Regions from separate parts of the Bacillus sp. ISL-35 genome, predicted to be linked through region 2. Evidence: riboswitches for the same ligand, from Rfam matches in the RefSeq annotation. Region 2 holds a riboswitch; each other region holds the start of a gene.

Region 1 (10,496 bases), on a different contig from region 2:
TACTTTCGCTCATGTTGCAAAAAATGTGTATGACCAGGTAGAAGGAGAAGAAAAGGAAGTCTTTGAAGTACCTGAGTTCATGAAGAAGATGCTCGAGAACGGCTGGATTGGAAGCAAGTCTGGTCAGGGATTCTTCCTGAAGCAGGGCAAGGAAATCCTTGAGCTGGACTCGCAGACTTTGGAATACGGACCTCGTAAAAAACTAAAAACAGCGTCTACTGAAATGGCCAAGCAGGAAAAAGGGCTTGCCAATAAAATGAAAGCGCTTGTTTATGCAAAGGACCGCGCTGGAGAGCTTTTATGGAACATCTTCAGTCCTGTGCTTGTTTATTCAGCTGATTTGCTGGGCACGATTGCTGACGATATCGTCGCCGTGGACCGTGCAATGAAGTGGGGCTTCGGCTGGGAAATGGGGCCTTTCGAAGCATGGGATGCACTTGGTGTAGAGAAGGCAATCAGCAAAATGGAGTCTGAAGGCAAGACCGTTCCTGTATGGGTAAAAGAAATGGTCGAAAAAGGCTTCACTGCTTTCTATAAGGAAGAGGATGGGAGACTGAGCTATTACCACAATGGTGAATACGTAGCTGTAGAGGAAAATCCAAAGGCAATCAACCTGAAGCTTTTGAAGAAGCAAAAGGGTGTCATTAAAAAGAATGGCGGCGCAAGCCTGATCGACCTTGGCGACGGTATCGCCCTTCTGGAATTCCATTCTCACAGCAACTCGATCGGGCCTGATATCCTCCAGATGATCAACTTCGCGATCGATGAAGTGGAAAAGAACTACAAAGGACTTGTCATCGGCAACCAGGGCAAAAACTTCTCGGTTGGTGCCAACCTGGCGATGATCCTGATGGAAGCGCAAGACGATAACATCTGGGATCTTGATATGGTCGTTCGCCAGTTCCAGCAGACGACGATGAAAATCAAATACTCATCTAAGCCTGTTGTCGCTGCTCCGTTTGGAATGACGCTTGGCGGCGGCGCTGAAATGTGCTTGCCGGCAGCTCATATACAGGCATCGATGGAAACTTACATGGGGCTTGTTGAAGCGGGAGTTGGCCTCATCCCTGGCGGAGGCGGAAACAAGGAGCTTTACATCAAGCATCTTGAAGGCCTGCCAAAAGGCGTTGAGTTTGACCTTCAAAAGGTTGCGAATAAAGTATTTGAAACCATTGCGATGGCTAAGGTCTCCACTTCAGGAGAGGAAGCTCGTGAAAATAACTTCCTGAATGAAGCAGACGGCATCAGTGTCAATAGCGATCACTTACTATACGATGCAAAACAGGCGGCATTGAACTTATATGAAAGCGGCTATAAAGCACCGGTCAGAAAGAAAGTTCCTGTAACCGGCGAGCCAGGATATGCAACCCTGCTGCTAGGTGCCCAGACAATGCATCTGTCAGGTTACATTTCTGAGCATGACCTGAAGATTGCGAAAAAGCTTGCGTATGTCATCTCTGGCGGTAAAGTGCCATACGGAACCGAAGTCGATGAGCAATACTTGCTTGACCTTGAAAGGGAAGCGTTCCTGAGCCTTGTGGCAGAACCTAAATCACAGCAGCGCATGCAGCATATGCTCGTTAAAGGAAAGCCATTGCGCAACTAATAGATTGATAGATTGAAAGTGAAATACATTTTAACATCCAAGGAAAGAGAGGGAATGAGATGAGAGAAGCGGTAATCGTAGCCGGAGCCAGGACACCGGTCGGAAAAGCGAAAAAAGGTACTCTTGCTAACGTCCGGCCTGATGATCTTGGAGCTCTTGTAGTAAGAGAAACTCTAAAGCGTGCAGGCAATTATGAAGGGAATATTGATGATTTGATCATCGGCTGTGCTATGCCAGAAGCAGAGCAGGGCTTGAATATGGCACGTAATATCGGCGCACTGGCCGGTCTGTCTCATGAAGTGCCGGCAATCACAATCAACCGTTATTGTTCTTCAGGACTTCAGGCGATTGCTAATGCATCCGAGCGCATCATGCTTGGCCATGCAGACACAATCATTGCCGGCGGTGCGGAATCAATGAGCCTTGTACCGATGATGGGTCATGTGGTCCGTCCGAACTCTAAGCTGGCTGAAACAGCTCCGCAATACTATATGGGAATGGGGCATACAGCTGAGGAAGTCGCAAAGAAATACGGTATTTCCCGTGAAGACCAGGATGCTTTTGCAGTAAGAAGCCATCAGCGCGCAGCAAAAGCAATCCAGGAAGGCAAGTTCGAGGATGAGATTGTTCCTGTCGATGTAACACTCCGTTCCGTAGGAAAAGACAATAAGCTTGTCGAAAATACAATCCAATTCAAACAGGATGAAGGCGTACGTCCAGATACGAACATGGAAACACTTGCGAAACTGCGTCCGGCATTCAATATCAAAGGCACAGTCACTGCTGGGAACTCCTCACAGACAAGTGACGGAGCAGCAGCTGTTATGGTCATGGACCGTGAAAAGGCTGAATCACTTGGGTTGAAGCCGCTCGCTAAATTCCGTTCATTCGCACTTGGCGGAGTGCCACCTGAAATCATGGGAATCGGCCCTGTCGTAGCAATTCCTAAAGCATTGAAGCTTGCTGGACTGCAGGTTTCTGATATCGGTGTATTTGAATTGAACGAAGCATTTGCTTCCCAGTCCATCCAGGTCATCCGTGAGCTTGGTCTAGATGAGGATAAGGTCAACGTCAACGGCGGAGCGATCGCATTGGGACACCCGCTGGGAACAACTGGCGCAAAATTGACTTTGACAGTCATCCACGAAATGAAACGCAGGAATGAGCAATTCGGTGTTGTCACGATGTGTATCGGCGGCGGCATGGGAGCAGCTGGAGTATTTGAGCTTTTATAAAATGAAAATTGGAGGGGCTGGGCCCCTCCTCAAAATGGATAGGAGGAACATTAAATGGGTAACCAAACAGAAAAGCTTGTAAAAGGCGGAAGCTTCTTAATCGAAGATGTATCATATGACCATGTTTTCACTCCAGAGGATTACACAGACGAGCACAAAATGATTGCAAAAACGACTGAGGATTTCGTGACAAACGAAGTATTGCCTCAGGTTGAATATATCGAGCAGCACGAGTTCGACCGTACGGTAAAATTATTGAAGGAAGCTGGAGAGCTTGGCCTTCTTGGAGCAGACGTTCCTGAAGAGTATGGCGGCCTGAGCCTAGATAAAATCAGCTCCGCTTTGATCGCAGAAAAAATGGCAGTTGCAGGCGGCTTCTCAATCTCGCACGGTGCACACGTAGGGATCGGGTCATTGCCAATCGTTCTTTTCGGTAATGAAGAACAAAAGCAAAAATATCTTCCTGCACTGGCAACTGGCGAAAAGCTTGCAGCCTATGCACTTACTGAGCCAGGTTCAGGATCAGACGCATTGGGTGCAAAGACAACAGCTAAACTGAATGCTGAAGGAACTCACTACGTCCTTAACGGAGAAAAGCAATGGATCACAAACGCTGGCTTTGCGGATGTATTCGTTGTGTATGCAAAAATCGACGGAGAACAGTTCACTGCTTTCATCGTTGAAAGAGAATATCCAGGCGTTTCAGTAGGTGCAGAAGAAAAGAAAATGGGAATCAAAAGCTCATCAACACGAACATTGATTCTTGAAGATGCCCAGGTACCTGTGGAGAACCTTCTTGGTGAAGCAGGAAAAGGCCATCTTATCGCCTTCAATATCCTGAACATCGGACGTTATAAGCTGGGTGTAGGCGCAACTGGCGGAGCGAAGCAGGCATTTGGTCTGACTGTAAAATATGCTAATCAGCGCCAGCAGTTCAAGACACCTATTTCACAATTCAACCTTACAAAAGAAAAGCTTGCGACAATGGCTTCGAAAATCTATGCAACTGAAAGCTCTGTATATCGTACAGTAGGCTTGTTCGAGGAAAGAATGAACCAGTTGTCAGAAGAAGAAATCAACAATGGAAAAGCCGTTGCCGATTCAATCGCTGAATATGCAATTGAGTGTTCAATGAATAAAGTATTCGCAACTGAGACACTTGATTATGTTGTTGATGAAGGCGTCCAGATCCACGGTGGATACGGCTTCATGCAAGAGTATGAAATCGAAAGAGCTTACCGTGATTCAAGGATCAACCGTATTTTTGAAGGAACAAATGAAATCAACCGTCTTCTTGTACCGGGAACATTCCTGCGCAAGGCAATGAAAGGCGAGCTGCCATTATTGCAAAAAGCACAGCAGCTTCAGGAAGAACTGATGATGCTAATGCCAGAAGAGCCAGGCGATGAGCCACTTGCACAGGAAAAATATCTTGTGAAAAACGCGAAGAAGATCGGCTTGCTTGCAGCTGGATTAGCAGCACAGAAATTCGGGAAAGCTCTGGAAAAAGAACAGGAAATCCTCGTCAATATCGCAGATATCATCTCAAATGCGTATTCAATGGAATCTGCAGTTCTTCGTACAGAAAAAGCAATCGCAAAAGATGGCGTAGAGAAGAGCAAGCAAAAGCTTCTTTACACACAAATCTTCTGCCAGGAAGCATTCAATGAAATCGAGCGAGACGCAAAGGAAACACTTGTGGCTACAGAAGAAGGCGACGCACTTCGCATGCTGACTTCCGCATTGCGCAAGTTCACAAGACACACTCCAATCAACGTCATCGCGAAGAAGCGTGAAGCAGCTGAAAAGCTGATCGATGCAGAACGCTTTATCGTTTAAAAACTGATTTAACCGAACACTCCTTTCCATTCCGGGAGGAGTGTTTTTGCTAATCTTTTTAAAAAGGCAGGATTTTTGCAAACATTGTTGAATTTAATAAAAGGATGTTAAAATTAAAGGGTTGATCAGGCACTGAATGATAGTATTTCACCTTGATAATATGTTACTATCCGTTTAGAGGGTTTAATCTATGGGATACTAGCAAAGGGTGGTGAAATCATGGAAAAAACGTTTTATTGGTACCCTAAATGTGGTACATGCAGGAATGCGAAGAAATGGCTGGACCAGCATGAAGTTGCCTATAACGAAGTACATATTGTAGAAAATCCGCCATCCCAGTCACAGCTGGAAGAAATGTTGGAGAAAAGCGGCCTCGAAATCAAGAAGTTTTTTAACACAAGCGGCCAAAAATATCGTGAGCTTGGGTTGAAAGACAAGGTCAAGACGGCTTCCAGTAGTGAATTGCTGGAACTGCTGGCATCTGACGGTATGCTCATCAAACGCCCGCTGATGACAGATGGCGAAAAAGTGACCGTTGGTTTCAAAGAAGATGAGTATGAAAAAGCATGGCTGTAATTTTGGTCCCATCGATATTAATCGATAGAGATATACAATTGGAGGGATAGTCAATGAATACACCAAAAGATTTACGTTATTCAGCAGAACACGAATGGGTAAAAGTTGAAGGAGAAAAGGTTCGCGTGGGCATTACTGATTTCGCGCAATCCGAGCTAGGTGACATCGTATTCGTCGAACTTCCAGAAGTCGGAGACGAGATCACTCTGGACCAGCCTTTTGGAAGCGTTGAATCAGTAAAGACCGTATCTGAGCTATATGCACCAGTGAGCGGCAAGGTTGTTGAAATCAACGAAGAACTGAACGACAGCCCTGAATTCGTTAACGAATCTCCATATGAAAAAGCATGGATGATTACAGTTGAACTGACAGACAGCAGTGAAGTAGAAAAGCTGATGACACCAGAACAATACGAAGAAATGATCAAAGAATAAGATTCGCCGACGCCTTGAGCTTTCAAGGCGTTTTTCATTTCCCACTCTTGAAAAACTCCTTCATTTTTCCATCACTTCATTCCAGCAGTTCGGACAAACTAATGTTAATGACTATTTAAAAAGGGTGAAAAATCATGGCGTTGAACCAGCAAAAAGTTGAAATCACAGACAGGGTAACAGGAAAACTGGAAAATGGCCAGATTCGACTTTACCTTGAAAATGAGCCTATTGGAAACATCCAGCTTCCAGAAGGTATCCAGATGAAACTGGATCATCATTATGAAGCGGAACAGAATAAGATTTACCAGCATGTATCAGTACCGGACCAATCAGAGCCACGGTACACTGATTGTGACGAAGGCGGCTGGTGCTAAAAAGGAACAGCGGCCAGCCTGGCCGCTGTTTTTTTAGCTGTTATCTGGTAAAGTCAGGAATAAAATCAAGGTACGGCACATAGAATTCCTTTTACTACCTGTTGAAGTTCATAGTGGACTAAATCTTTGCAATCTCCGAAAGAAACAGTAACAATAGAATTAATACAAGTAAACAGCACAATTTATTTAATAATGTTTATAATGTTGTAAAGTAATTATTTTCTGGTGCATAGGTGGTTATGGCGATGGACGAAAATCACAAGGTGATCATAGTAGAAGGTTCGTCAGACAAAAAGAAAGTACAGACCGTGCTGAAGGAGCCAGTGGAAATAATCTGCACGAATGGGACGATCGGCGTTTCAAAGCTTGATGAGCTGATTGATTCGCTTTTTGATAGAGATGTCTATATCCTCGTAGATGCAGATGCATCAGGCGAAAAGCTGAGAAAGCAATTTAAAAGGGAATTTCCTGAGGCGAACCATCTTTACATTGACAGGATGTACCGGGAAGTGGCAACCGCACCGGAAAACCACCTGGCTACTGTTTTAATCGGAGCAAATATTGATGTTCATGCAGAGTACTTAGAAAAAGGATGACTTAAATGGAAGACTGGACCAGGACTGATATCGAAACATTCCTTGCCGAAAAACAAACAGGGTACCTATACTTTTACACACCAATGTGCGGAACCTGTCAGGTAGCAAGCAAGATGCTGACAGTGATTGAACAGCTCCTGCCTGATCTCCCATCAGGGAAAGCCGATTTGAACTTCCTGCCTGAAATGGCAGAACGTTTTGAAATAGAAAGTGTACCATGTCTTTTTGTCTTGAGAAATGGTGTGGTACAGGAGAAAATCTATGCTTTTCATTCTGTTCCGTATCTTTTTGAAAAATTGAAAGAGTTGAAAGGGTAATTAGAAACGGCTTGGCCGTTTTTTTTTTTTTGGGCTTTGGCTAGTGAAAAAATTCTAATTCCCCGTTCAAATCTTATGGATCATAACGAAAAGAGACAACCTTGAAAAACATTTACATTTCATACCAAACGGTTTATATTTAGAGTATCGAAATAACCGAGGAGCGAAATAAAAATGGCTCTTTATCAAGAATGGGCAGACCAAATCAAAAGCTATAATCGCAACATAAAGTTGACCTTCCTGGCAAACATACTCACTCAAATTGGGCTGGGGATTTTTATGGTGATTTATAATTTCTACATACGAGAGCTGGGATTCAATGAACTGGTTAACGGGAAAGTGATTTCGATGACCTCTCTTGCAACGGCACTGGTACTCATTCCGGCAGGGGTTATGAGTGACAGGGCTGGCCGGAAAAAGCTGATGCTGTTTGGAGCAATCTCGACAGGGATGATTTTATTTACACGGAGCATGGTTGAGACCCAGGCACTGTTGATCCTGTTTGCATTTGGTACTGGTCTTGCGTCCGCTTTTATCCAGGTTTCCATCATTCCGTGGCTGGCAGAAAACTCCCAACCTGAACAGCGTGTGCATCTCTTCAGCATTCACTTTGCGGCAATGACAGCGGCCAATGTTGTCGGAAGCCTTTTGGGAGGGATCCTTACAGATGTGTTTTCTTTGTTCCTCCCTGAATTGGAGAGTATCCGTTTCACGCTGGTCGCTGGTTCCGCACTGTTTCTGGCCGCACTTCTTCCCATTGCCCGGCTTAGGGAAGTACGGACAGAAAAACGGACCGACAGAAAGTTCATGGATTTAAAAAGAGGAATCCCATATAAAGCGAGCCTTAAAATCATCATTCTATTTGCTGTCGCACAGCTGATGATCGGTTTCGGTGCTGGCTTGGTCATCCCATACTTGAATCTTTACTTCGCTGACCGGTTCATGGCATCCAATTCACTAATTGGTCTGGTCATTTCACTTGGACAGGGAGCAACTGCAGTAGCCATGATCATTGGTCCGATGGTGGTGCGCAAGCTTGGGGAAGTGAAAGCAGTCGTTGTCCTGCAAATGCTCTCCCTCCCGTTTTTGCTGCTTACTGCTTACACACAGCATTTCTGGCTTGCTGCCCTTGGCTTTTTATTTCGACAGGCCCTTATGAACGCAGGGAATCCCATTCAAATGTCGTTAATGATGTCGAAGGTTGATGATTCAATGAAAGGATTGGCCAACTCTGTGAATCAAATGGTATTTAATCTTGGATGGGCGATTATGGGACCGGTTTCGACCGGAATCGTTTTGAAATACGGTTCCTACTGGGGATATGCGACGGTTTTCACCATCACTGCAGGTCTTTATTTAGTCGGGTCATCTTACTTCTTCTTTGTATTCAAGACAATGGACAAAACAAAATCCGTCATCTCAGCCACTAAGCCAGCTTAATTACTGTATTTCTTTGGATATATTTCTCGGGAAATGAAAGACAATGGCGAAATATCATTCGTTATTGTCTTTTTTTATGTTTGTTATGTTGTTAACCGCTTATTAGCGAAGTATTTGTCGAAGGATTCCAACAGGTTTTTCCCCTTGCAAAAAAGAAATAGTTAGGTAAGGGAGTTGAGCGGCATGCGGGAATCTATTGAACTTTTTGCGAATGAAGTTGGCGGTAAGGCTCATATACTGCAATTGATCAAAAAACTCGATCTTTGCTTAAAATTACAGTCAGAAAAGGAAGAAGTATACCTGGCATTCAAGGGGGGACGAGCGGAACTCCTAACAAGCAATCTCGGTTCTCAATTCCAGATCACAATCATAGGAAGTGAGACCAGCCTTTCTGGACTCTTGAAAGGGGAGTTCAAACTGAGGCAAGGAATCAGATGGGGATATTATTCCGTAGAAGACGGTCCGTTCAGAGATCTATTGGTCCTGGAGTCGATTTTCTATCTTGCCAGACCAATCTCCGCTTAATTTATTCTGAAAAATCTTAATATATTGACTTTAAATGCATGGAAATGATATTATCACTTTAACGCAATAAAACGAACTGAATATTCTTATCCAGAGAGGCGGAGGGACTGGCCCGATGAAGCCCGGCAACCGGTTGTTAAACACGGTGCTAATTCCTGCAGAGTGTAGACTCTGAAAAGATAAGGAGAGTTGATAAATGACCCTCTTCTTAAGAAGAGGGTTTTTTGTATCACCTTTCCATTAATTTTCAAGATAGGAGAGATGGAGATGGCAAGTGAGCAAAAAAACTACAGAATCGAAACAATTGGTGTCCACGGAGGACAATCACCAGACCCGGTAACTGGAGCGAGGGCAGTGCCAATCTACTCAAGCAATGCTTTTCAATTTGAGAACACGGATCATGCAGCCGATTTATTCGCACTCAAGGAGCCTGGCTATATTTACTCGCGAATCCATAATCCTACCGTCACGGCACTGGAGGAAAAAGTAGCCTTGCTTGAGGGAGGCGTGGGTGCGCTCGCCCTATCCAGCGGGATGTCTGCGATTACGATGGCTATTTTGAATATTGCCCATGCAGGGGATGAAATCGTTGCAGCCTCTAACCTGTACGGAGGGACTTACAATCTATTTGCCGTAACCTTGCCGAAATACGGAATCAACGTTCACCTGGTGGACCCTGATGACCCTGAAAATTTCAGGAAGGCAATTACTCCTAAAACCAAGGCGGTCTACGCGGAAACAATCGGAAATCCAAGTCTCAGGGTATTGGATATTGAAGCGGTTGCGGATATTGCCCATGATGCTGGTGTTCCGTTGATCATCGATAATACATTTGCGACTCCATATCTATGCCGCCCGATTGAACATGGCGCAGACGTCGTCATTCACTCAGCTACCAAGTGGCTTTTAGGAAACGGTACAGTCATGGGTGGAATCATCGTCGATGGAGGAAAATTCGACTGGAGATCCCCTAAGTACCCTGGTTTCAATGAACCGGACTCCAGCTACCATGATATCGTTTATAGTGAAGCGATTGGGGCAGCCGCATATATTGTTAAGGCGAGGGTCCAGCTGCTGCGCGACCTTGGCCCGGCCATCAGCCCGCAGAGTGCCTTCCAATTCAATCTTGGAATCGAAACATTGCATGTCCGCATGAAAGAGCATGTCGCCAATACGCGTAAAATAGTAGACTATCTTGAGTCACACCCAGCTGTTACCTGGGTCACCTACCCTGGACATGACTCTCACCCTGATAAGCATTTGGCAGACCGCTACCTTCCAAAAGGTGCAGGATCAGTTGTGGTATTTGGCATCGAGGGCGGCAGGGAAGCTGGAGCAAAACTGATCAACTCATTGACACTATGGTCCCATGTTGCCAATGTCGGCGATGCGAAGAGCCTGGTTATCCACCCTGCAAGCACAACACATCAGCAACTTGATTCAGATGGACTTAAAGCAGCAGGAGTACCGGAGGATCTGATCCGTCTTTCTGTCGGGATTGAAAATGTTGAGGACATCATTGAAGACCTCGAGCAGGCGATCGAAAAAGCAACT
Region 2 (10,496 bases):
AGTATTCCCTTTATTTCCAGGTGATCAAGTCAGAACTCCAGAGGATAGACTCAATCATAAATGAGTTCCTGATCCTTGCCAAGCCGCAGGCTATCAAGTATGTCAGAGAAGATATTTCGAAAATAATGAAGGAGACTGTAGACCTTCTGACAGCCCAGGCAGTCCTACATGACGTTCAATTCAGGACGATTTATGACAACAGTTTACCCAATCTCCTATGTGAACCGAATCAGTTGAAAAAAGTCTTTATAAATATCATAAAAAATGCCATCGAAGTCATGCCAAAAGGCGGATTCGTATACGTTGAAATCAGCAAGGCGCCGGGGAACAAGATACATATTTCAATCAAGGATGAGGGCGAAGGAATCCCCGCTGATAAAATTGAAAAACTTGGGGAACCATTCTACACAACAAAAGAAAGAGGAACTGGCCTCGGACTGATGGTTAGTTTCAAGATCATTGAAGAACATGGAGGCACAATCGAAGTAGAAAGCGAACCGGGACACGGAACTACTTTCCATCTGTATTTGCCAATTACTGAAGAAACGTCTGATTGATTGCTAATCAGGCGTTTTTTTTGAACTGAAGGAGGGGGAGTTTCTTAGGTTATACCAAGATAGGACTTCGCCTGGTGAAAACTCAACTCTGTTCCGACCCTAATGAGCCATGCGAAAAAAGACATGATAAAAAATGAAAAAGACTTTTCAAATAATGGAAAATGGTATATATTAGATACATACCTAATTAGATAGTTATAAAATAATAGGAGAGATCATCATGCAGCTGGATAGAATAGTCGCTTTTCATAAAGCAATGGGCGATCCAACCAGGATAAGAATTGTTGCGCTGCTGGCCCGCGGTCCGCTTCATGGCCAGGCGATCGCTGGCAAATTAGGCCTCACGCCGCCCACGATCACACATCATATAAAAAAATTGCGTGATGTCAATGTCATCATTGAGCGCAGGGACAAGAACACAATTTATTTCCATTTGAACGAGTCGGTCATTAAGCAGCAGACCAAGTCGCTTGGCAAATTAATCATGAAAAAGGAAGAGGAGGTGGAAGCATTGATCGACCAGAACATCGAAAGGCAGAAGGTCATTGAGAATTTCATGACAAAAGACGGCAAATTAAAAAATATTCCGGCCCAGCGGAAGAAGAGGCTGATGATTTTTGAATACATGGTCCGTGGTTTAAAAACAGGTAAAAAATACCCAGAAAAAGAGTTGAACGAATATATTAAAAAGTTTCACGAGGACTATGCTACAATCAGGCGTGAATTCATCATCAATCACTATATGTATCGCGAAAATGGGATTTACGAATTGAATCCGGAAGAGATGTGGGCAAAACCGGAGTGATGTTCCATTGTCTGCCAAAAAACCGCCACAGGCATTGTCCCTGGCGGTTCTTTTGGCGGTCTTTATGCATTAATAAAGTTCAGGCCGTCGGTCAGCAAAAATAGGGATTTTGCTTCTCGCCTCTTTAACCTGATCAAGATCGATTTCTGCGAACAGGATTTCCTCGCCTTCTCCGCCTTCAGCAATCACATCACCCCAGGGACTGATGATCATTGAATGGCCGGCAAATGTATTGTTAGGGTCCGCGCCGGCACGGTTGCAGGCAATGACAAAACACTGGTTTTCAATGGCACGGGCAATAAGCAAAGCGCGCCAGTGTTCAAGCCGCTGGATCGGCCATTCAGCGACAATGAAAAGTGCTTCAACGTCCTGGAGGGCATGGGCACGCACCCATTCTGGGAAGCGGATGTCATAGCAAATCAGCCCAGCGAAATTATGTCCGTCCAAAGAGAACAAGCCTTTTTCATTCCCGGCAGCGAGATATAGGTGCTCATCCATAAGCTGGAACAGGTGAAGCTTACTGTATTTTCCCGCAAACTCACCATTCTTGTTATATATGAGCATTGTATTTTCAATGCCAGCTTCTGTTTTGTTGGCAACGGAACCGCCAATAAAATGGGTTTGGTGCTTCACAGCTGCTTCACGTAAAAAAACTTTGGCTTCCTGGGCTCCTTCATCGGCTGTGCCATTCAAATTGGCCAGGTCATATCCGGTTGTCCATAGTTCGGGAAGGACTATTACATCTGGATCATGAGAACTTGCCCGGTCAATCATTCGGGATGCAGCATCATAGTTTTTTTCAGGGTTTCCGAAAGCAATATCCATTTGCAGGCATGCTATCTTGAGTTTCATAAAAAGTCACCGCCATAGTTTCTGAAAATTATATCTTTACAAGTTACTATTTACGTTATATCATTTGTGACTAGAATTTCAAATTAAAAAATTTTAAATTTATAAATTATTAAGCAGGTGAGAGAATGGAATTCGAACAATCAGAATTATTGAAAAGCCTGCCCAGACAGTTTTTTGCTTCGCTCGTGCAAAAGGTGGGCTCTTATACTGAAAAAGGGGCCGATGTCATCAATCTCGGACAGGGGAACCCTGACCAGCCGACACCGGAACATATTGTAGAAACATTAAAAACGGCGGCAGAAAACCCGCTGAACCATAAGTATTCACCATTCCGGGGATTTCGTTCGTTAAAAGAAGCGGCAGCTGAGTTTTATAAAAGAGAATTTGGCGTTGATCTTGACCCTGAAGAGGAAATTGCCATCTTGTTTGGCGGCAAGGCTGGCCTCGTGGAAATTCCTCAATGCCTGTTGAACCCTGGAGACTCGATCCTTGTTCCGGATCCTGGCTATCCTGACTACTGGTCTGGAGTGGAGCTGGCAAGGGCAGAGATGATAAAAATGCCGCTAAGAGAAGAAAATGGCTTCCTCCCTGACTACACAGAGTTAGGAGCCGAAGAACTCGAAAAGGCAAAATTGATGTTTTTGAACTATCCCAATAATCCCACTGGTGCGGTTGCGGATCAGGCATTCTTTGACCAGACAATTGATCTGGCGCAAAAACATAATATATGTGTTGTCCACGATTTTGCTTATGGGGCGATTGGCTTTGATGGGAACCGGCCATATAGCTATTTGCAGTCAAAGGGTGCCAAGGATGTCGGAATCGAGATTTATACTTTATCTAAGACGTATAATATGGCCGGGTGGCGAGTGGGTTTTGCTGCCGGCAATAAGAGTGTGATTGCCGCAATCAATTTACTCCAGGACCATATGTATGTCAGTTTGTTTGGCGCGATCCAGGAGGCTGCAGCGGAAGCATTACTCGGATCCCAGGAATGTGTAGCGGAATTGAATGACTTGTATGAATCAAGAAGGAACATACTCATTGACGGTTTAACAAGTATTGGCTGGAAGGTCACTGCACCGAAAGGGTCCTTTTTTGCCTGGCTTAAGATTCCTGATGAATTCACCTCATCGGTCGATTTTGCTGACTTTCTTCTGGAAAAAGCCCATATTGCCGTTGCACCTGGAATTGGGTTCGGCGAGCATGGTGAAGGCTATGTGCGTGTAGGCTTACTCACATCTGAATCGAGATTGAAAGAAGCTGTCACCAGAATCGAAAGCTTAGGAATTTTCAAAAAAGATATTGACAATGATTTGTGAACCTGACATAATCCTAATTAATAAATTTACTTTAACCAATTAAATAACTTAATTAAATTATTTTCTTATCAAGAGCAGGCGGAGGGACGAGCCCGATGAAGCCCGGCAACCGATCCAGCATAATGCTGGGCACGGTGCTAATTCTTGCAGCGAAAGCTGAAAGATAAGAAGAGTTTAGTGAACGTCCTAACCTCTTCTTTTTGAAGAGGTTTTTTTTATGCCCCGCATAGCCGGGAAAAACCAGTTTTGAAGGGATTGATCTTCATGAGTGAAATTACAGCAACTTACATTGTCCATGATGCTAAGCATAATCCAGAGAAAAAGGCGGAGGGCATCGCACTTGGTTTGACAGTGGGATCCTGGACAGACCTTCCGGAACTGGACCAAAAACAATTAAAAAAGCATAAGGGAAGAGTGGTTTCGGTTGAAGGCAGTGGCCTGGACGCAAATTCTGATACTGTGGCGACAATTAAGATCGCTTATCCGGCAATCAATTTTTCTCCGGATCTGCCGGCAATTCTTACAACTGTTTTCGGCAAGCTATCGCTAGACGGAAAAATAAAGCTAGTCGATCTCGAATTTGGAGATGAATTGAAAAAAGCTTTTCCAGGTCCCCGTTTCGGAATTGAAGGAATCCGCAATAAGCTGGGTGTTTATAACAGGCCATTACTGATGAGTATCTTCAAAGGAGTGATTGGCCGCGATCTTCCATTCCTGTTAAAACAGTTAAAAGAACAAAGTCTTGGCGGAGTTGATCTGATCAAGGATGACGAAATTTTGTTCGACAATGAGCTTGCTCCTTTTGAAAAGCGAATCATATTAGGAAAACAGGTCCTTGAAGAAGTCTATCAAACTACCGGTCACAGAACCCTGTATGCTGCTAATCTGACAGGCAGAACCACTCAACTGAGAGACAAGGCCAGAAAAGCAGCTGAATTGGGGGCGGACGCATTGCTGTTCAATGTTTTTGCCTACGGACTTGATGTACTGCAGGAGCTAAGGGAAGACGATGAGATTGGCATTCCCATCATGGCACATCCAGCAGTAAGCGGTGCGTTAACAGCAGCCGATGAATATGGTTTCTCCCATTCTTTGCTGCTCGGAAAACTTCTCCGTTATGCTGGTGCAGATTTCTCCCTGTTCCCATCACCTTATGGCAGTGTCGCCCTTGAAAAACAACAGGCTCTATCAATCGCTGAGGCATTGATTGCCGAGGACGAGTTCAAGAGAACATTTCCAGTCCCATCCGCCGGTATACATCCAGGAATGGTTCCACTTCTTATAGAGGATTTCGGATTGGATTCAATCATCAATGCTGGCGGCGGTGTCCATGGCCATCCCGGAGGAGCACAGGGAGGCGGAAAAGCTTTCAGGCAGGCAATCGACACAGTTCTCGATGGTAAAGCCCTTGAGGAAGGTGCTCTTGAATTCGAAGAACTTAAGGCAGCAATCGACCTTTGGGGCCTGGCTAAGGCGGTGGCAAAATGAGCCAGCCAGTCATTTTCTGTGATTTTGATGGAACAGTAACCGAAAAGGATAACATCATAGCGATCATGAACCGGTTTGCTCCAGAGGGCTGGGAAGAACTGAAGGAAGGAGTACTGAACCGTACGATTTCCATCAGGGAAGGGGTCGGCAAAATGTTTTCCCTCCTTCCAGTCAGCCTGAAGGATGAAATCATTGAGTTTGCCGTGAAAAATGCGAGGATTCGTCCAGGGTTCCAGGAATTCCTTGATTTCGCGAAAGAGGAAGGGATCCCGGTCTATATCGTCAGCGGCGGCATTGACTTTTTCATTGAACCGATCATCAAATCATTCGGACCGATTGAAGGCATTTTTTGCAATGGCTCTGACCTCTCAGGCGAATCAATTAAAATTGAATGGCCGAACAGCTGTGATGATCAATGTTCAAATGATTGCGGGTGTTGTAAGCCATCAATCATGAGGAATCTGGGTCATGACGGAATCTATAAAATCGTCATCGGTGATTCCGTGACCGACCTTGAAGCAGCTAAACAGGCAGATTACGTGTTTGCGAGGGATTATTTAAAAGATAAATGCGAAGAATGGAAGATTCCATATACGCCTTTTGAGACATTCCATGATTGTATTGAAGCTCTTAAAATTCAGACAGGGGTGAGAGGATGAGCATTTTAGAAACAAAATGGCAAGAGCTGGCTGATGTGAAAGACGAATTAGCTGAGCGTGACTGGTTCATGGGAACGAGTGGGAATCTGGCGATTAAAGTAGAGAGTGAACCGGTGCAATTCCTTGTGACGGCTAGTGGAAAAGATAAGCGGAAGCGGACCGATGAGGACTTTTTACTTGTTGATGAGTATGGCCGGCCGGCAGGGGAAACTCACTTAAAGCCTTCTGCCGAAACGCTTCTTCACGTTGAGGTCTATAAGAAGACCAATGCTGGCTGCAGCCTTCATGTCCATACCATTGACAACAATGTGATTTCCGAGGTGTATGGTGACAGGGGTGAAGTTCAATTCAAGGGACAGGAATTGATTAAGGCATTTGATCTTTGGGAGGAGGATGCCATTCTCAAAATTCCCATTATTCCAAATTATGCTCATATCCCGACGCTGGCTAAAGCATTTTCCGAACATGTAAAAGGGGATACTGGAGCCGTCCTGATTCGTAATCATGGTATTACTGTCTGGGGCAGGAATGCATTCGAAGCCAAGAAGATCCTTGAAGCAACGGAGTTTTTATTCCGTTATCAATTAAGACTGCTTGAACATAAACCCTTCCAACTTTTCAAAGTGGTTTAAAAAACATAATTTTACTCATAAAAAGGAGAGATTCACATGGCATACATCGTAAAGCAGAATACACAGGAAAGAATTGGTGAGGAACAACAGGTAGAAGCATTCCTGAATGCTCAGGAAGTCATTTATGAGAAATGGGAGATCAATAAGCTGCCCGCCAGCCTGCAGGAAAAGTTCCTGTTATCTGACGAAGAAAAGCAGCAGATCCTTGATGTATTCAAGGCTGAAATTGAAGATATTTCAGAACGACGCGGCTATAAAGCTCAGGATGTCATTTCGCTGTCTGATAATACTCCAAATCTTGACCAGCTGCTTGCAAATTTCAAGCAGGAGCATCACCATACAGATGATGAAGTAAGGTTCATTGTCAGCGGGCATGGTGTATTCGTGATCCAGGGAAAAGATGGTGAATTTTTTGAAGTATTCCTAAATCCGGGAGATTTAATCTCTGTTCCTGAAAATATCCGCCACTACTTTACGCTTCAGGAAGACCGCCAGGTGGTCGCGGTCAGGATTTTCGTTACCACTGAGGGCTGGGTGCCAATTTACGAAAACGAAAAAGTAAGCCAGTCATCATAAAAATTCGCAAACTTTGTCGAAGAAAAAAATTTCGGGAATGAAAATTGTCTTATTTTGCGATTCTATTTACATTCATCCAAGCATTTGCAATAATTCTTCAAGTAATCTATTTATTTTATTAAGCAATTAAAGTAGTAGAGGAGATTTTAGAAGTGTATCAAACGCAAAATGCTTTATTGAAAGAAATTGATCGCGTCCGGGAATTGATGATAGCTGCTGCACTCGAAACTGGGTATACAAGTGATGAAACAGTGCGGCGCAGCCAGGAACTTGACACCTTGATTTATGAATATCAGGCATTGTGCAGGGAAATAGAAGTGCAGCGGCAGAAAACAAAAATCCTCTTCAGACAATTGATCTTGCTTACCAAGAAACAGTATATTTTGTCACATGCTTAAATGTTCAGATGAAAAACTAGGCCACCGCTGGCCATGGCGGTGGCTATTATATTTAGGAAATTTCCTCCTAAACAACACCCAAGTAAATTACCCCTCCAAGGAAATCCACTAAAACCCATCACAGAACACAAGAAAATGTAACAATTTGCTCAAAATTTCACGAGAAAATGACTTTGTGTGATTTTTATCATATTTTTATAAGCTTATTTTATATATTTTTAACATAGAAAGGTTTATATCATCACATAGAATCCACCCACATCATGTTGATCTCAGCGGATTGCCAGCTTATCCATTTGGTTCAATGATCGATGCACATCCAAGTTTATTTACCTCAAATTTCACTATTAATATCATCTTTGTTTTTCACTTTTTCAATTGTTGGTACTATGCTTGTAATGCGATTCATATATCGTACTACACAGCATTTTATTTTTATAAGGCCGTGAAAGGATGTTTCCTCATGAGGAGAAGAAATCAATCAACATGGCCTTTGCATAAATAGTTGTTTTCTGACGTACCCGTTTATCTAATCTCGATCTTTCGATACAGCAGAGTGATGGACCGTATATTGTCCCTCTCTTTCAAGAAGAACGGCCTATATAGGAAAACAGCTGAAAGTAACCGCTTACAATTTAATAGTTTTTATTTCAAGGAGGGGAAAAGAGAGTATGCATATTGTCGTATGTGTCAAGCAAGTGCCCGATACAAAGATCATTAAAATCAATCCCAAGACGAATACTCTTGACAGGAGGAGTGCACCTGCAATATTGAATCCTTATGATGCCCATGCTGTGCAGGAAGCGGTCAAAATCAGGGAGAAAACAGGTGGAACGATTTCTGTTTTGTCCATGGGGCCGCCACAGGCAGTCGCTGTCATCAAGAAAAGTGTTGAAATTGGCGCAGACCAGGGTTACTTGATCTCTGACAGAGCGTTCGCGGGTGCAGATACACTGGCTACAAGCTATGCTCTTTCCAAAGCGCTCGAGAAAATTTCGAAGGATAAACCAATCGACCTTGTCATTTGCGGAAAGCACGCGATTGATGGTGATACAGGTCAAGTAGGACCAGGTATTGCCCGGCGTCTTGATATTCCGCCAATTACAAATGTTATAGAAGTTTCAGAGGTTAATAAGGATGAAAAATATGTTCATATCAAACGGAAGCAAATCGCCGGCTATGAGGTCCTTCAATCACAGCTTCCTTGTTTATTGACAGTCGAAAAAGAGATTAATGACATCGAGTATGCTCCGATGCCGAACATGATCAAGGCTGCCAGATATGAACCTGTCATCTGGTCTGTGAATGATCTTGAGGATGTTGATAAAACCCAGCTTGGCCTAAAAGGGTCTCCAACAATCGTTGGCAAGATGTTCAGCCCTCCTAAGCTGGAAGGCGGAAAAAGACTGGAAGGAAACCCGGATTCTCAGGTGGAACAGCTTATGGGAATTTTGCTGGAACGAAAAGATTTATTGAAATTAAATACAGCCAACTCTTGATTCCGATTTTTGAAGGGGGAATAAAAGGATGCAAGAAAACCAGGGAGTCTGGGTATTCATTGAAGTAAATGACGGAAAGATCGAAGGAGTGTCGCTGGAATTACTGGGTGCGGGCAGAAAGCTTGCAGACAAGCTCGAAGTTCCGCTTGCCGGAGTGATGCTAGGTGAAGGTGTCCTGCCTTTAGCCAACGACGTAATATACGCCGGTGCTGACCAGGTTTATGTTGTAGACCATCCAGTCCTGAAAGATTACCGGACTGAGTCATTCATGAAAGGGGTTTGTATACTGGCAGAAAAATATAAACCCGAGATTTTCCTTTATGGTGCGACACCAAATGGAAAGGACCTGGCCAGTGCGGTTGCGACTGATTTAAGCACCGGGTTGACTGCTGACACGACCATGCTTGACGTTGATGTCGAGAAAAGGCTGCTTGAGGCAAGCCGTCCGGCATTTGGCGGCAATATCATGGCCACGATCCTATGCAAAAAGCACAGGCCGCAAATGGCAACCGTAAGACCTAAAGTCATGAAAGCCCTCGAAACTGATACTGGCCGTAAGGGAGTCATCATTGAAGAAGAACTGGAACTTAGAGAAGAGGACATGCGCACAAAAGTGCTTAAAATTGTGAAGGACGTAACAAAAAAAGCAAGTCTGTCAGAAGCTCATGTCATTGTAGCAGGCGGAAAAGGAATGGGCGATATCCAGGGATTTCAGCTGATCCATGAACTGGCCGAAGTCATCGGCGCAAGCGTCGGAGGAACGAGGGATGTTGTTGAAGCAGGCTGGCTGAAGCATGAGCAGCAGGTCGGGCAGACGGGGGAGACCGTCACACCAAAAATCTACTTTGCCATCGGGATATCCGGGGCAATCCAGCACGTGGAGGGCATGAAAAACTCCGAGTTGATCATCGCCATCAACAAGGATCCGAATGCACCGATTTTCGATGTTGCCACATATGGCATAGTCGGTGATGCATTGGAAATTGTTCCAAAGCTGATCAAACAGTTCAAAGAGCTCAGCAAAGAGAAGGGCGGGGAAATGAGCTATGTCTGAAAAATTTGATGTAATCGTCGTAGGAGCCGGCCCTGCTGGAACATCATGTGCCTACAACTGTGCCAAAAATGGATTGAAAACATTGTTGATTGAACGGGGGGAATATCCAGGCTCAAAGAACGTTATGGGCGGAGTTCTTTACCGTAAACAGATGGAAGACATCATTCCCGAGTTCTGGAAGGAAGCGCCGCTGGAAAGGCCAGTCGTAGAACAGCGTTTTTGGATGATGGATAAAGAATCGGTTGTCCAGTTTGGTTATAAAGGTCTCGAATGGGCGGTTGAACCATATAATAACTTTACAGTCCTGCGGGCACATTTTGATCAGTGGTTCGCAAAGAAAGCTGTCGAGCAAGGGGCATTATTGATAAATGAAACAGTTGTGACGGAATGTATCGTTGAAAACGGTAAGGTGGTAGGCGTCAAGACCGATCGTCCAGATGGAGAAGTATTTGCAGATGTTGTCGTGCTGGCAGACGGAGTCAACTCCCTGCTTTCCAAGCAGCTCGGCTTCCATCGTGAATTCCGGCCTGATGAGGTTGCCCTGACGGTAATGGAAGTAATCAATCTGCCGAAGGACAAAATCAATGAACGCTTCAATCTTGAAGGAAATCACGGAACGACGATTGAAATTTTCGGAGATTCTACAAAAGGCAA
Region 3 (10,496 bases), on a different contig from region 2:
ACCCGTCGCAGCAGGCATCCAGCTCGGCAGGCTTCCTCCCTCACCCATCTCGATCGCAGGAGCAAGGAGTGACCAAAAACTTGCAGCAATCATAACTCCTGCAGCTAGACCCATCATACTGTCCAGGAATTTCTGGTTCGGATTTTTCGTTGTAAATACTAAGGCAGCGCCCAAAGCAGTCATTCCCCAGGTAAACAAAGTTCCAATCAGTGCCTGGACAACCGGATGGAAACCCATGAAAAATTCAAGCATATTTTTTCCTCCCAAGACTTGCTCTGTAATCAAATGTAACTCATTTTAATGTATTATATGGATGATGAAGTGGTGAATATATCTTGTTCTGCATAAATCAGACCGCTCTGAATTTGTTTTATCAAGATTACTACATTCTGAAGGTTATTCCAATCTTATTTATCTTTAATCTCCAGGCTCTGAATCTGATGAATGGATTTTCACCAAAAAAAGGGATACTCTAATAAGATAGTTCATACATGGAAGGGAAATAAGTCATGATTGCAAAAACAGAAGAAGATTTTAACGGATTAAAAGAAATTGGCAGGATTGTCGGCTTGATTCGGGATGAATTGGTACAGAAGACAGTGCCTGGGATTACCACAAAGGAACTTGATGAAGTCGCGGGTGCAATGTTTGAGGAGCATGGAGCAATTTCTGCTCCAAAGGGCGAGTACAATTTCCCTGGGTATACATGCATCAGTGTGAATGAAGAAGTCGCCCACGGAATTCCGGGAAGCCGCGTCATCAAAGAAGGCGATATCGTTAATATCGATGTTTCCGGATCAAAAAATGGCTATTTTGCCGATACGGGGATTTCCTTTGTCGTTGGTGAAGGTGACCCGCTTTTAACGAAGATATGCGAAACAGCTGTTGAGGCTTTTGAAGCGGGCTTGAAAAAAGCGAAACCAGGTTCGAAGAAAAGCGGACTTGGAAAGGCAGTTATGGCGACTGCGAGGAAGAACGGAGTAAAAGTAATTAAAAACCTTACCGGACACGGAATCGGGCGGACCATCCATGAAGCTCCTGACCACATCTACAACTATCATGAGCCATGGGATGATGAGCTCTTAAAAGAGGGAATGGTCATCGCTTTTGAGCCATTCATCTCCACACGTGAGGAAGAAGTTTTCCAATACGAACATGATGAATGGACTTATGTTACAGAAAATAGCTTTGTCGCACAATGTGAGCATACGATCATTCTTACTAAAAATGGACCGATTGTTATTACTAGATAGATTTCGAATTGAAACCCTTGCTGCTGCAGGGGTTTCATTTTTTTATGCATCCATCACAATTGATACTAAATTCCTATTTTTCGTATTTCTAAAAAAAATCCAACAAAATGATTGACACATTCTCTGCGACGCAGTAAAGTAATAAACAAGATTTATAACTTAATATTCGTTACTTCTTATCAAGAGAGGTTGAGGGACTGGCCCTATGACACCTCGGCAGCGGACTCCTTTGGAGGACTGTGCCAAATCCAGCAAGCAGCAGCTTGAAAGATAAGAAGAGGCCGACTTTTTAATTCATGTCCTCTTCTTTCTGAAGGGGACTTTTTATTTTTCCAAAAATCCCCACCTACAAATTCATATCGATACTTTCTTATCAAGAGAGGCGGAGGGACTGGCCCTATGAAGCCTCGGCAGCGGACTCACATATTGAGGACTGTGCCAAATCCAGCAAGCAATAGCTTGGGAGATAAGAAGAGACCTTGTCCAGCATCATTGCGGCATGCCCTCTTCCTGTTTCCGGGAAGAGGTTTTTTTATGCATTTACAAAGGAGGAAGACAGTTGATTACGTTTGAACAAGTGGAGAAAGTTTATGAAAGCCGCGGGAATAAGGTAGCGGCACTGAATGGAATTGACCTGGAAATCAAAGAAGGAGAAATATTTGGAGTCATTGGTTTTAGCGGTGCTGGAAAAAGCTCACTGATCCGCTGTGTGAATCTGTTGGAACGGCCGACATCAGGACGGGTGATTGTGAATGGCTGCGACATGACTTCTCTTTCAGCAAAAGAAGTCCGTGAGGTTAAAAGGAATATCGGGATGGTATTCCAGCATTTCAATCTCTTGAACTCCAAGACAGTCTTTGAAAATGTAGCGATGCCCCTCGTTCTCGGTAAGCTCCCAAAAGCGAAAATCAAAGAGCGTGTTTATCAGCTCCTCGAGTTTGTAGGTCTCGCTGATAAAGCAGACAATTATCCGGACCAGCTTTCAGGCGGCCAAAAACAGCGAATCGGCATTGCCCGGGCACTGGCAACCCAGCCTAAGATCCTGCTTTGCGATGAAGCGACATCAGCGCTGGATCCGCAGACAACAAGTTCAATTCTGCAGCTTTTGAAAAAAATCAACAAGGAGTACAACATCACGATTTTGATCATTACCCACGAAATGTCCGTCATCAGGGAAATTTGTGACCGGGTCGCTGTCATCGAGGAAGGAAAAATCATTGAGGAAGGCTCAGTATTTGAAGTTTTTTCAGCTCCCAAAACAGTTACAGCCAGGAATTTTGTCAGCACTATCATGAATGACAATATTCCAGATTCCGTCCACAGAATCATTAAGGGACATTCAGGGCTGCAAAAGGTATTCCGGATTAACTTCATTGGTGAATCAGCTGGCGAACCGCTGTTGTCACAGTTGTCAAAGAAGTTTGATATCCATGTGAATGTTCTGTTCGGAAATATTACCGAGCTGCAGGGAATTCCATTCGGTAACCTGATTGTCGAGTTCCAGGGAAGTGACAAAGAAATTTTGAGGGCACTTAATTTTATACATCAGCAAAAAGTCAACATAAAGGAAGTGACCGCACATGCTAGTTAACTCAGAACAAATCATACAGGCTTTAGTCGAAACACTGCAAATGGTTGCGTTCTCCCTGCTGTTTTCGGCAGTCCTTGGAGTGCCGCTGGGAATTGCGCTGGTCGTGACCAGAAAAGGCCATTTGCTTGAAAACGCACCTGTTTTCAACGTACTTAACAGTATCATCAACGTATTCCGCTCAGTGCCATTCATTATCCTGCTGGTCGCAATCATCCCGCTGACCCGGCTGATTGTCGGCACATCGATTGGTACGGCTGCCGCAGTCGTCCCGCTTGTCTTTTATGCAGGGCCGTATATTGCCAGATTGGTAGAGAACTCCCTGCTGGAGGTCGATCCGGGAGTCATTGAAGCAGCCGAAGCAATGGGAGCCACTCCCTGGCAGATTGTCTTCAAGTTCATTCTTCCAGAAGCAATGAGTTCACTTATTCTTGCTTTCACGATTGCAACAGTCGGATTGATTGGTGCATCGGCAATGGCTGGAGCCATCGGAGGCGGCGGCCTTGGGGATTTGGCGATTACTTATGGATACCAGCGTTTTGATACCCAGACAATGTTCATCACCGTTGGCATTTTAATTGTCATGGTTCAGGGACTGCAATCCCTTGGAAATATAACTGCTAAAAAAATCAGAAGAAGATAACCAGGAGGAAAACAAAATGAAAAAACTTTTACTAGCATTAATCGTACTTAGTCTGGCATTGATCAGCACCGCATGCTCCAGCTCTTCATCATCCGCGAAAGGCGGAGAAACTGTCAAAGTGAAGCTTGGTGTCAGCGGAACGGATCACCGGGTATGGGATTTTGTTGCCAAAAAGGCAGAAAAAGAAGGAATTGACGTCGAAATCGTCACGTTTTCAGATTATGTCCAGCCAAACCTTGCCCTTGCTGAAGGTGAATTGGATGCAAACTCATTCCAGACCGTTTCCTATTTTGACGCTTTTATCAAAGAACACAATCTTGACCTAGTCCCAATCGCAACCACACAGATCGCGCCAATGGGTATCTACTCCGAAAAATACAAAGACGTGAAAGACATTCCTGAAGGCGGAAAGATTGCTCTTGCAAATGAAGCGACGAATATGGGAAGAGGTCTTCTACTACTCCAGGAAGCAGGGCTGATCAAGCTGGAGGAAGGCTTTGACGGCATTGGCTCAATCGATAAAATCGTTGAAAATCCGAAGAACATTGAACTTGTGCCGCTTGTTGCTGGCCAGACACCAAGGGTATTGCCAGATGTAGCCGCATCAATCATTAACAACGGAATCGCAGTCGATGCAGGTCTTACACCAAAGGATGATGCGATCTTCCTTGAGAGTGCTACTGCCACTCCATACATCAACATCATCGCTGTCCGCGAAGAAGATAAAGACAATGAAACTTTGAAAAAACTAGCTGAACTTTACCAGCAGGATGACACGAAAGAATTCATCGAGAAAGAATACAAGGGAAATACGCTTCCTACCTTTGTGCCGCTTAGTGAGATTGGGTGGTAAAAAGAAATCACCTTTCTGCGACCGTAATTGCAGGAGCCTTCCCTTTTCGGGCGCAGCTTTGGTCATTCTGCGACCGTAATTGCTGAAGTTATCCCTTTTCTGGGCGCAGCTTTGGCTGTTCTACAACCTTAATTGCTGAAGCCAACACTCTTGGGTATCCACAGAAGGCTTGAACACTTAAGTTCTGATCAAAGGTTTTAAAGGGGGATTCCCCTGTTGCTCACTATTCTTAAGAAAGTTTAAAGGAGGAATCATGATGTCAACATTAATAAAATCATTAAAAGATATCATTACAGAAAATGTGGTACTAAACCAAGACCTTTACTTAACGACCAGCCATGAAATCCACGCACGCCCGGAAATCGGCAATGAGGAGTTTTTTGCTTCAGCCCGGCTAATCAAGATTTTAGAGGATGAAGGATTTGAAGTTGAAAAGGCGGTTGCTGGACACGAGACCTCTTTTGTTGCTCGCCAAAGGGCTGAAAAACCGGGACCATCGATTGCATTTTTGGCAGAGTATGATGCGCTGCCTGGGATTGGCCACGCATGCGGGCATAATATCATAGGAACAACCAGTGTCGCAGCTGCCATAGCTCTTAGCAAGGTATTGGATGAAACTGGCGGTGAAGCGGTGGTTTTTGGAACTCCTGCAGAAGAGGGCGGCCCAAACGGAAGTGCGAAAGGAAGCTTTGTGAAGCATGGCCTTGTTGAGGGAATCGATGCGGCTTTGATGCTGCACCCTTCAGGACAAACAAGATTGACATCAACTTCTCTTGCTGTAGATCCACTTGACTTTGAATATATCGGAAAGCCCGCACATGCAGCAGCGGCTCCTCATGAAGGAATAAACGCGCTGGATGCTGTAATCCAGCTGTTCAACGGAATCAATGCATTAAGACAGCAGCTGACTGATGATGTACGAATTCACGGCATCATCACCCATGGAGGTGATGCACCTAACATCATTCCTGAATATGCAAAAGCCAGGTTCTTCATCCGCGCAGCAACAAGAAGCCGATTAAATGATGTCACTCAACGCGTTAAGGCAGTTGCAGAAGGAGCGGCACTAGCAACCGGAGCAAAGCTGAATGTTATTGCCTTCCAAAATGAGGTCGATAATCTGCTATTGAATGATCGATATAATGAAGTATTCAAAAATGTGATCGAGGACCTTGGAGAGACCGTTGCAACTGATGAACGAGAGGGAATTGGCTCAACAGATGCAGGCAATATCAGCCAGGTCGTTCCAACCATTCATCCTTATATTAAGATTGGTCCTGATGAGCTCGTTGCCCACACTGTCCCTTTCCGGGAAGCAGCAGCTTCTGCACAGGGAGATGAAGCCTTGTTGAAAGGCGCCAAAGCCCTCGCTTTGACAGCAGTCCAGCTAATTACTGACCAGGAATTATTAACCGATATCAAGGCTGAGTTCCTGCTAAGAAAAGCAGCTGAAAATAAATAATTGACCTATCTTTTTTAACTGGTCCACTAATGAAATAAGACCCTTGCCCAATAGCAAGGGTCTTTTGCTATGTTCTAAGTTTACCAGCTTGATTAAGTCCCTTCTCATTTCTGTTCTTTTGCTCTCGCTACACTGATTAAGAAATCAATTGCCTCCATTTTTTCTCTTGTCAAATTTCGTCCCAGTTCCGGATTTTTTAAAATGGCTTCTGCTTGTTCAATCGTCATCAGATTCTCTCCTGAAATCAATTTACATACCTTTTTTCGATTGGATGCAATCTGTACTTTTTACAGCGCCTCTCCGAAGAACTTCTCCTGGTGAATCGCTTTCCTTTAATTCTAAAAATACTAAAAATTCCATTGACTTGTGAAGGGTAAGTATATATAGTAATGTGTATTATTCTTCTTTTGGACTCAACGGAACACTCTATTGTGATAGATTGAACAAGTCTTTTCTCTCTATCTATTTCCTTCCCTTCTTAAATGGAAATACTTCCTTGCCAACTGAAGTTAGCGTAAATCAGAATTCACTACATCAAGAAGAGGGGCAATTTAAATGCAGCAAAAAATTCCGTTTTCAACCTATGCACTAATTGGAACCATGCTATTCGGCATGTACTTCGGCGCAGGGAATTTGATTTTCCCTATTCAATTGGGACAGCTTGCAGGCACAAACTTTTGGCCAGCATTGATTGGGTTCCTGGTAACGGCCATTGGCCTTCCTTTTTTAGGCATATTGGCGATCGGGCTTTCCGGCAGCACTGGCTTGCGTGATTTAGCGAGCAGAGTACATCCTGTTTTTGGCATTGCCTTTGCCACAGTTCTTTACTTAACAATTGGACCCTTTTTTGCGATTCCACGAACAGCTACTGTTCCCTTCGTTGTCGGGTTTGAACCTTATATTGCTCCAGGACAGGCTGGTTTGTGGCTGGGTATTTTCAGTTTCGTCTTCTTTGCCGTTGTTTATTTTTTCTCACTCCATCCTGCAAAGGTCATGGACTACATTGGCAAATATTTGACCCCGGCGTTTCTCGTCTTTTTATTTCTTTTAATTGGATTTTCGGTTTTCAGTCCGATGGGGAATTATGGTGAACCGTCCGGCGCTTATGAAAAACTTGCTTTCATGACAGGTTTTAAAGAGGGATATAATACAATGGATGCTCTGGCATCCCTGGCGTTTGGGATTGTTGTCATCCATGCGATTAAAAGACAAGGAATTACTGACAAAAAGGATATTGCCAAAGCCACCATGAAATCAGGGATTTTCGCCATGTCGCTAATGATGCTGATTTACGGACTTATAACATTTATGGGAGCATCCAGCGTTTCAGCTATAGGAACATTCGAAAATGGCGGCCAGATTTTTGCAGCAGTCGCACAGCACTATTTTGGCTCCTTCGGTGCGATCCTACTTGCGATCATCATTGTGCTGGCCTGTTTAAAAACAAGCATTGGTCTTATCACAGCCTGCAGCGAGTTCTTTCATGATGTGTTTCCGAAGGCATCATACAAGAGGTATGTGTTTATTCTAAGCTTCGTTTCCTTTGCCATCGCAAACTTCGGATTAAACAATATCATCCAATTTGCTGTCCCAGTGTTAATGTTCCTGTATCCTTTAGCCATCATCCTTATCCTACTGGCCCTTTTATCACCGCTATTCCGCAATAGACAGAGCGTTTACTCTGCTTCGATGGCGATGACATTTCTTGTAAGCTTTTTTGACGGATATAGTGCATTAGCAGCAAATGTTGCAAATCTGAATGTCCCGATCTTCAATTCGATAAAGACTTTATACATGGACTACCTTCCTTTATACGATATAGGTCTTGGGTGGATTGTTCCAGCCTTCATCGGAGCAGTCATCGGCTTTATTTTGCCGAAAACTGAAATAATGTCGGGAACGTACCAAAAAGAACTGTAGAGATTCTCTGCAGTTCTTTTTTCTTTTGCTTTACTGTGATAACAGGCAATCATTTATTATGTTTTTTCTGCGCCTTTAATGCTACCTTTTCCAGTCCATTTCCTCTTTCCTCCGCAAATTCCACATCTGCTTTTGGAAGGGCTTTATTATGTTTTGGTTTATTCTTTGCCATTTCTTCACCCCCCTTTTGATTATCCACTTTTTTAGTTTGCGTTTCTTTTTTAAGGCTATGCCTCACTTCTTGATAACAAGAATGTATATGCACGGGTAAAATGTCGATGATCGATTCGAACACCTAAAAAAATAGCCAACCTATCAAGGTCGGCTTGTGAATATACGTTACCCTTTTATACTTTGTGCGTTTAGACTAGCCTCAAAAAGATCGATGATTTCCAAAAATCGTTCAGCTTCCCTGAAGGTATGGTCAGCTAACAGTGGATGAATATTGCTCTTTATTTTGCAGGCTTCAATCAATTCTCTAGCTGTTTTCTTAAAATCCCTTAATGATGCAACCGAAACCCTGTTTTGATCCAGGAATTGATCAAGCATTGGCACGGTTTCCGATTGTGGCCTCATTGAATCCAAATCCACTGCCTGGAAGACCAATTGGTCAAAGTCATGACTGAATTCTCTTGCCTGTTCAACTAGCTTCCTTTCTGACGGATCTAAAAGATGCCCGATAAATTTTGCATGGTCTGCCATGATTCTTAGAAAGAAAACATTTTCAGCGATAATGGCCTCTGGCTCTGGAGCTAATTTCCCTTCATTTAGTTCCTTCAAACGATTCGCAAAATACGCTGCTTCTCTGCTTACGTGATCAATTAGCAAAGGAAAATTATTATGTCTTATTTCACATCTTAGAGTGAGTCCTAATACTTTTCTTTTGTAACTCCAAATTGAGGCGGCAGCTTGATAAACCTCATTGTTAAAAGCATGGATTTGACGTATATCCGTGTTGGCGCTAAATCGTGCCAGTTTTTCCTCAATCCGCTCAAATATCACAATAAACTGTTGTGCTTCAGCAATTAATTGTTTTTGCTCATACGTAAACCCCAGACTTAAAAATAGCGCATGCTCCTTCATGATCCTGGACCAAAATCTAATTTCGTCCAGGGATCTAAGTACGATTGGATTGGCCATGTTTCCCCTCCTCACTTCACTCTGCATCACTAAAATATATGTATCCAGTCTATGTCCCAAAACTTTTTCGAATTTTTCTTTTTTCCTATGCCAACAGCTATTTTCATATAGGTAAGCGAAAGAGAAATAGAGTCCGGGAGAGCTTAACTGCGTTTATGTGGGTAATGACCGGGTATGTTTTAGATAATAATAAGCCTATTCAAACAAGCATGTTTGAAAGAAAGGAGCCTCATTGTGAAACAGAAACTTTTTTATGGAATTCCAATAGCCCTGGCGATCATAATGGGTGGATGTTCAGCTGAGACGGACCAGGAAAATGAACCGCCAGTTGAGGATACTGAAAACGATGTTGAGGATGAGGATTTTAAATTGGATCAGGAAGAGTCTGATGGTGATGAGAAGCAATAAAGAAAAAATGCTGTTTCTTCAATAGAGACAGCATTTTTTTTTGCCTGGCCATACAAATGACTCAATAAAAAACCTTAGGACCTTTGGTGTCCTAAGGTTGTTCATTCTCATTATTCTTCAACAGACTCTTCAACCTTTTCCTTTTCATCGTCCGTTAAATTCTCATCATCCTCGGTTGTACCTTCGGTTGGTTCACCTGGATCCTCTGTCATTCCATCAGGCGCTGGTGGTGCTTGTTCATCCTGTTCCATCACTGGATCGTCTTCTGGCGGCGGCTCTTCTGTGGCTCCGCAGCCCGCCAGCAAGATGCCTGCCCCTAAGGTAAACGAAAGCATCAAGTTTCGCTTCATCATGTTGCCACTCCTTTCTGTAACAGGTTATTTTACTTATAGCCCCACAGGAAAATCATAAACATTTCCCAGGCCCCCTGCCTTGAAGTTTTGGATGACTAAAATGTTTTCCCAGATTAAAGGACATCTGCATGTGGATGCTAGTTTGTGCAGCCTGCTTGAGGGAATACTGGGTAAGATGAAGCAACATGCAACTGGAGGGTTAAACAGTGAAATTAAGCGTCCTTGACCAATCCGTCATCAGCGTGGGAGATTCGGCTGCCCAGGCTTTTCGTAAAACCGTTGAGCTAGCTCAAATCACAGAAGAACTAGGGTACACAAGGTTCTGGGTTGCGGAGCATCATAACACTAACGGCATTGCCGGTTCCTCTCCTGAAATATTGATATCCCACATAGCTTCGATGACCAAAAGAATCAGAATAGGTTCAGGCGGAGTCCTGCTCCCACAATACAGCCCTTATAAAGTCGCGGAAAACTTCAAGGTTTTGGAGGCTCTATTCCCAAACAGGATTGATGCTGGTTTTGGACGTTCTCCTGGCGGGTCAGCCACTACGAGGCTTGCACTGACAGATGGACTTCGGAAAAGTTTGAATGAGTTCCCCAGACAAATTAGTGATTTAAAAGGGTTTTTGCTGAATGAATTGCCAGGTGACCATCCCTATCATGGCGTTAAAGCATATCCTGACAAAACAGCTTTCCCTGAATTATGGTTATTGGGAATCACGCATCGCGGAGCCAGACTTGCAGCAGAACAGGGAACAGCTTTTACATACGGCCATTTTATAACGCCTGCCAACGGAAAACGGGCATTGGAACAATATTACCGCGAATTTCAGCCTTCTCCATTCCTGAAAAAGCCCAAAGCAAATGTGTGCATTT

What was found. Region 2 has a riboswitch for S-adenosylmethionine ahead of mtnW (2,3-diketo-5-methylthiopentyl-1-phosphate enolase). Riboswitches for the same ligand answer to the same signal wherever they lie in the genome.
Region 1: linked by a shared signal. The riboswitch ahead of J7E38_RS08400 (O-acetylhomoserine aminocarboxypropyltransferase/cysteine synthase family protein) and the one ahead of mtnW (2,3-diketo-5-methylthiopentyl-1-phosphate enolase) in region 2 are both predicted to bind S-adenosylmethionine.
Region 3: linked by a shared signal. The riboswitch ahead of J7E38_RS13240 (methionine ABC transporter ATP-binding protein) and the one ahead of mtnW (2,3-diketo-5-methylthiopentyl-1-phosphate enolase) in region 2 are both predicted to bind S-adenosylmethionine.

The regions. Positions count from the first base shown of each region.
Region 1 is NZ_JAGGQK010000004.1:487,185-497,680, forward strand. It holds gene J7E38_RS08350 (3-hydroxyacyl-CoA dehydrogenase/enoyl-CoA hydratase family protein) at 1-1,606, shown strand, start outside; gene J7E38_RS08355 (acetyl-CoA C-acetyltransferase) at 1,666-2,841, shown strand; gene J7E38_RS08360 (acyl-CoA dehydrogenase family protein) at 2,896-4,680, shown strand; gene J7E38_RS08365 (arsenate reductase family protein) at 4,900-5,256, shown strand; gene gcvH (glycine cleavage system protein GcvH) at 5,310-5,690, shown strand; gene J7E38_RS08375 (YusG family protein) at 5,825-6,064, shown strand; gene J7E38_RS08380 (toprim domain-containing protein) at 6,304-6,660, shown strand; gene J7E38_RS08385 (thioredoxin family protein) at 6,666-6,977, shown strand; gene J7E38_RS08390 (MFS transporter) at 7,152-8,417, shown strand; gene J7E38_RS08395 (hypothetical protein) at 8,601-8,942, shown strand; SAM riboswitch class I at 9,026-9,128, shown strand; gene J7E38_RS08400 (O-acetylhomoserine aminocarboxypropyltransferase/cysteine synthase family protein) at 9,210-10,496, shown strand, end outside.
Region 2 is NZ_JAGGQK010000002.1:355,900-366,395, forward strand. It holds gene J7E38_RS04940 (PAS domain-containing sensor histidine kinase) at 1-557, shown strand, start outside; gene J7E38_RS04945 (DUF2087 domain-containing protein) at 778-1,362, shown strand; gene J7E38_RS04950 (carbon-nitrogen family hydrolase) at 1,432-2,214, opposite strand; gene J7E38_RS04955 (pyridoxal phosphate-dependent aminotransferase) at 2,340-3,536, shown strand; SAM riboswitch class I at 3,599-3,706, shown strand; gene mtnW (2,3-diketo-5-methylthiopentyl-1-phosphate enolase) at 3,801-5,024, shown strand; gene J7E38_RS04965 (2-hydroxy-3-keto-5-methylthiopentenyl-1-phosphate phosphatase) at 5,021-5,683, shown strand; gene J7E38_RS04970 (methylthioribulose 1-phosphate dehydratase) at 5,680-6,315, shown strand; gene J7E38_RS04975 (1,2-dihydroxy-3-keto-5-methylthiopentene dioxygenase) at 6,352-6,891, shown strand; gene J7E38_RS04980 (Spo0E family sporulation regulatory protein-aspartic acid phosphatase) at 7,044-7,289, shown strand; gene J7E38_RS04985 (electron transfer flavoprotein subunit beta/FixA family protein) at 7,961-8,788, shown strand; gene J7E38_RS04990 (electron transfer flavoprotein subunit alpha/FixB family protein) at 8,817-9,842, shown strand; gene J7E38_RS04995 (FAD-dependent oxidoreductase) at 9,835-10,496, shown strand, end outside.
Region 3 is NZ_JAGGQK010000008.1:54,573-65,068, reverse strand. It holds gene J7E38_RS13250 (ZIP family metal transporter) at 1-252, opposite strand, end outside; gene map (type I methionyl aminopeptidase) at 510-1,253, shown strand; SAM riboswitch class I at 1,427-1,530, shown strand; SAM riboswitch class I at 1,621-1,726, shown strand; gene J7E38_RS13240 (methionine ABC transporter ATP-binding protein) at 1,813-2,844, shown strand; gene J7E38_RS13235 (methionine ABC transporter permease) at 2,834-3,484, shown strand; gene J7E38_RS13230 (MetQ/NlpA family ABC transporter substrate-binding protein) at 3,501-4,337, shown strand; gene J7E38_RS13225 (M20 family metallopeptidase) at 4,594-5,799, shown strand; gene J7E38_RS24145 (hypothetical protein) at 5,904-6,026, opposite strand; gene brnQ (branched-chain amino acid transport system II carrier protein) at 6,355-7,719, shown strand; gene J7E38_RS24140 (hypothetical protein) at 7,769-7,891, opposite strand; gene J7E38_RS13215 (DUF2935 domain-containing protein) at 8,059-8,859, opposite strand; gene J7E38_RS13210 (hypothetical protein) at 9,094-9,267, shown strand; gene J7E38_RS13205 (flagellar basal body L-ring protein FlgH) at 9,378-9,620, opposite strand; gene J7E38_RS13200 (LLM class flavin-dependent oxidoreductase) at 9,827-10,496, shown strand, end outside.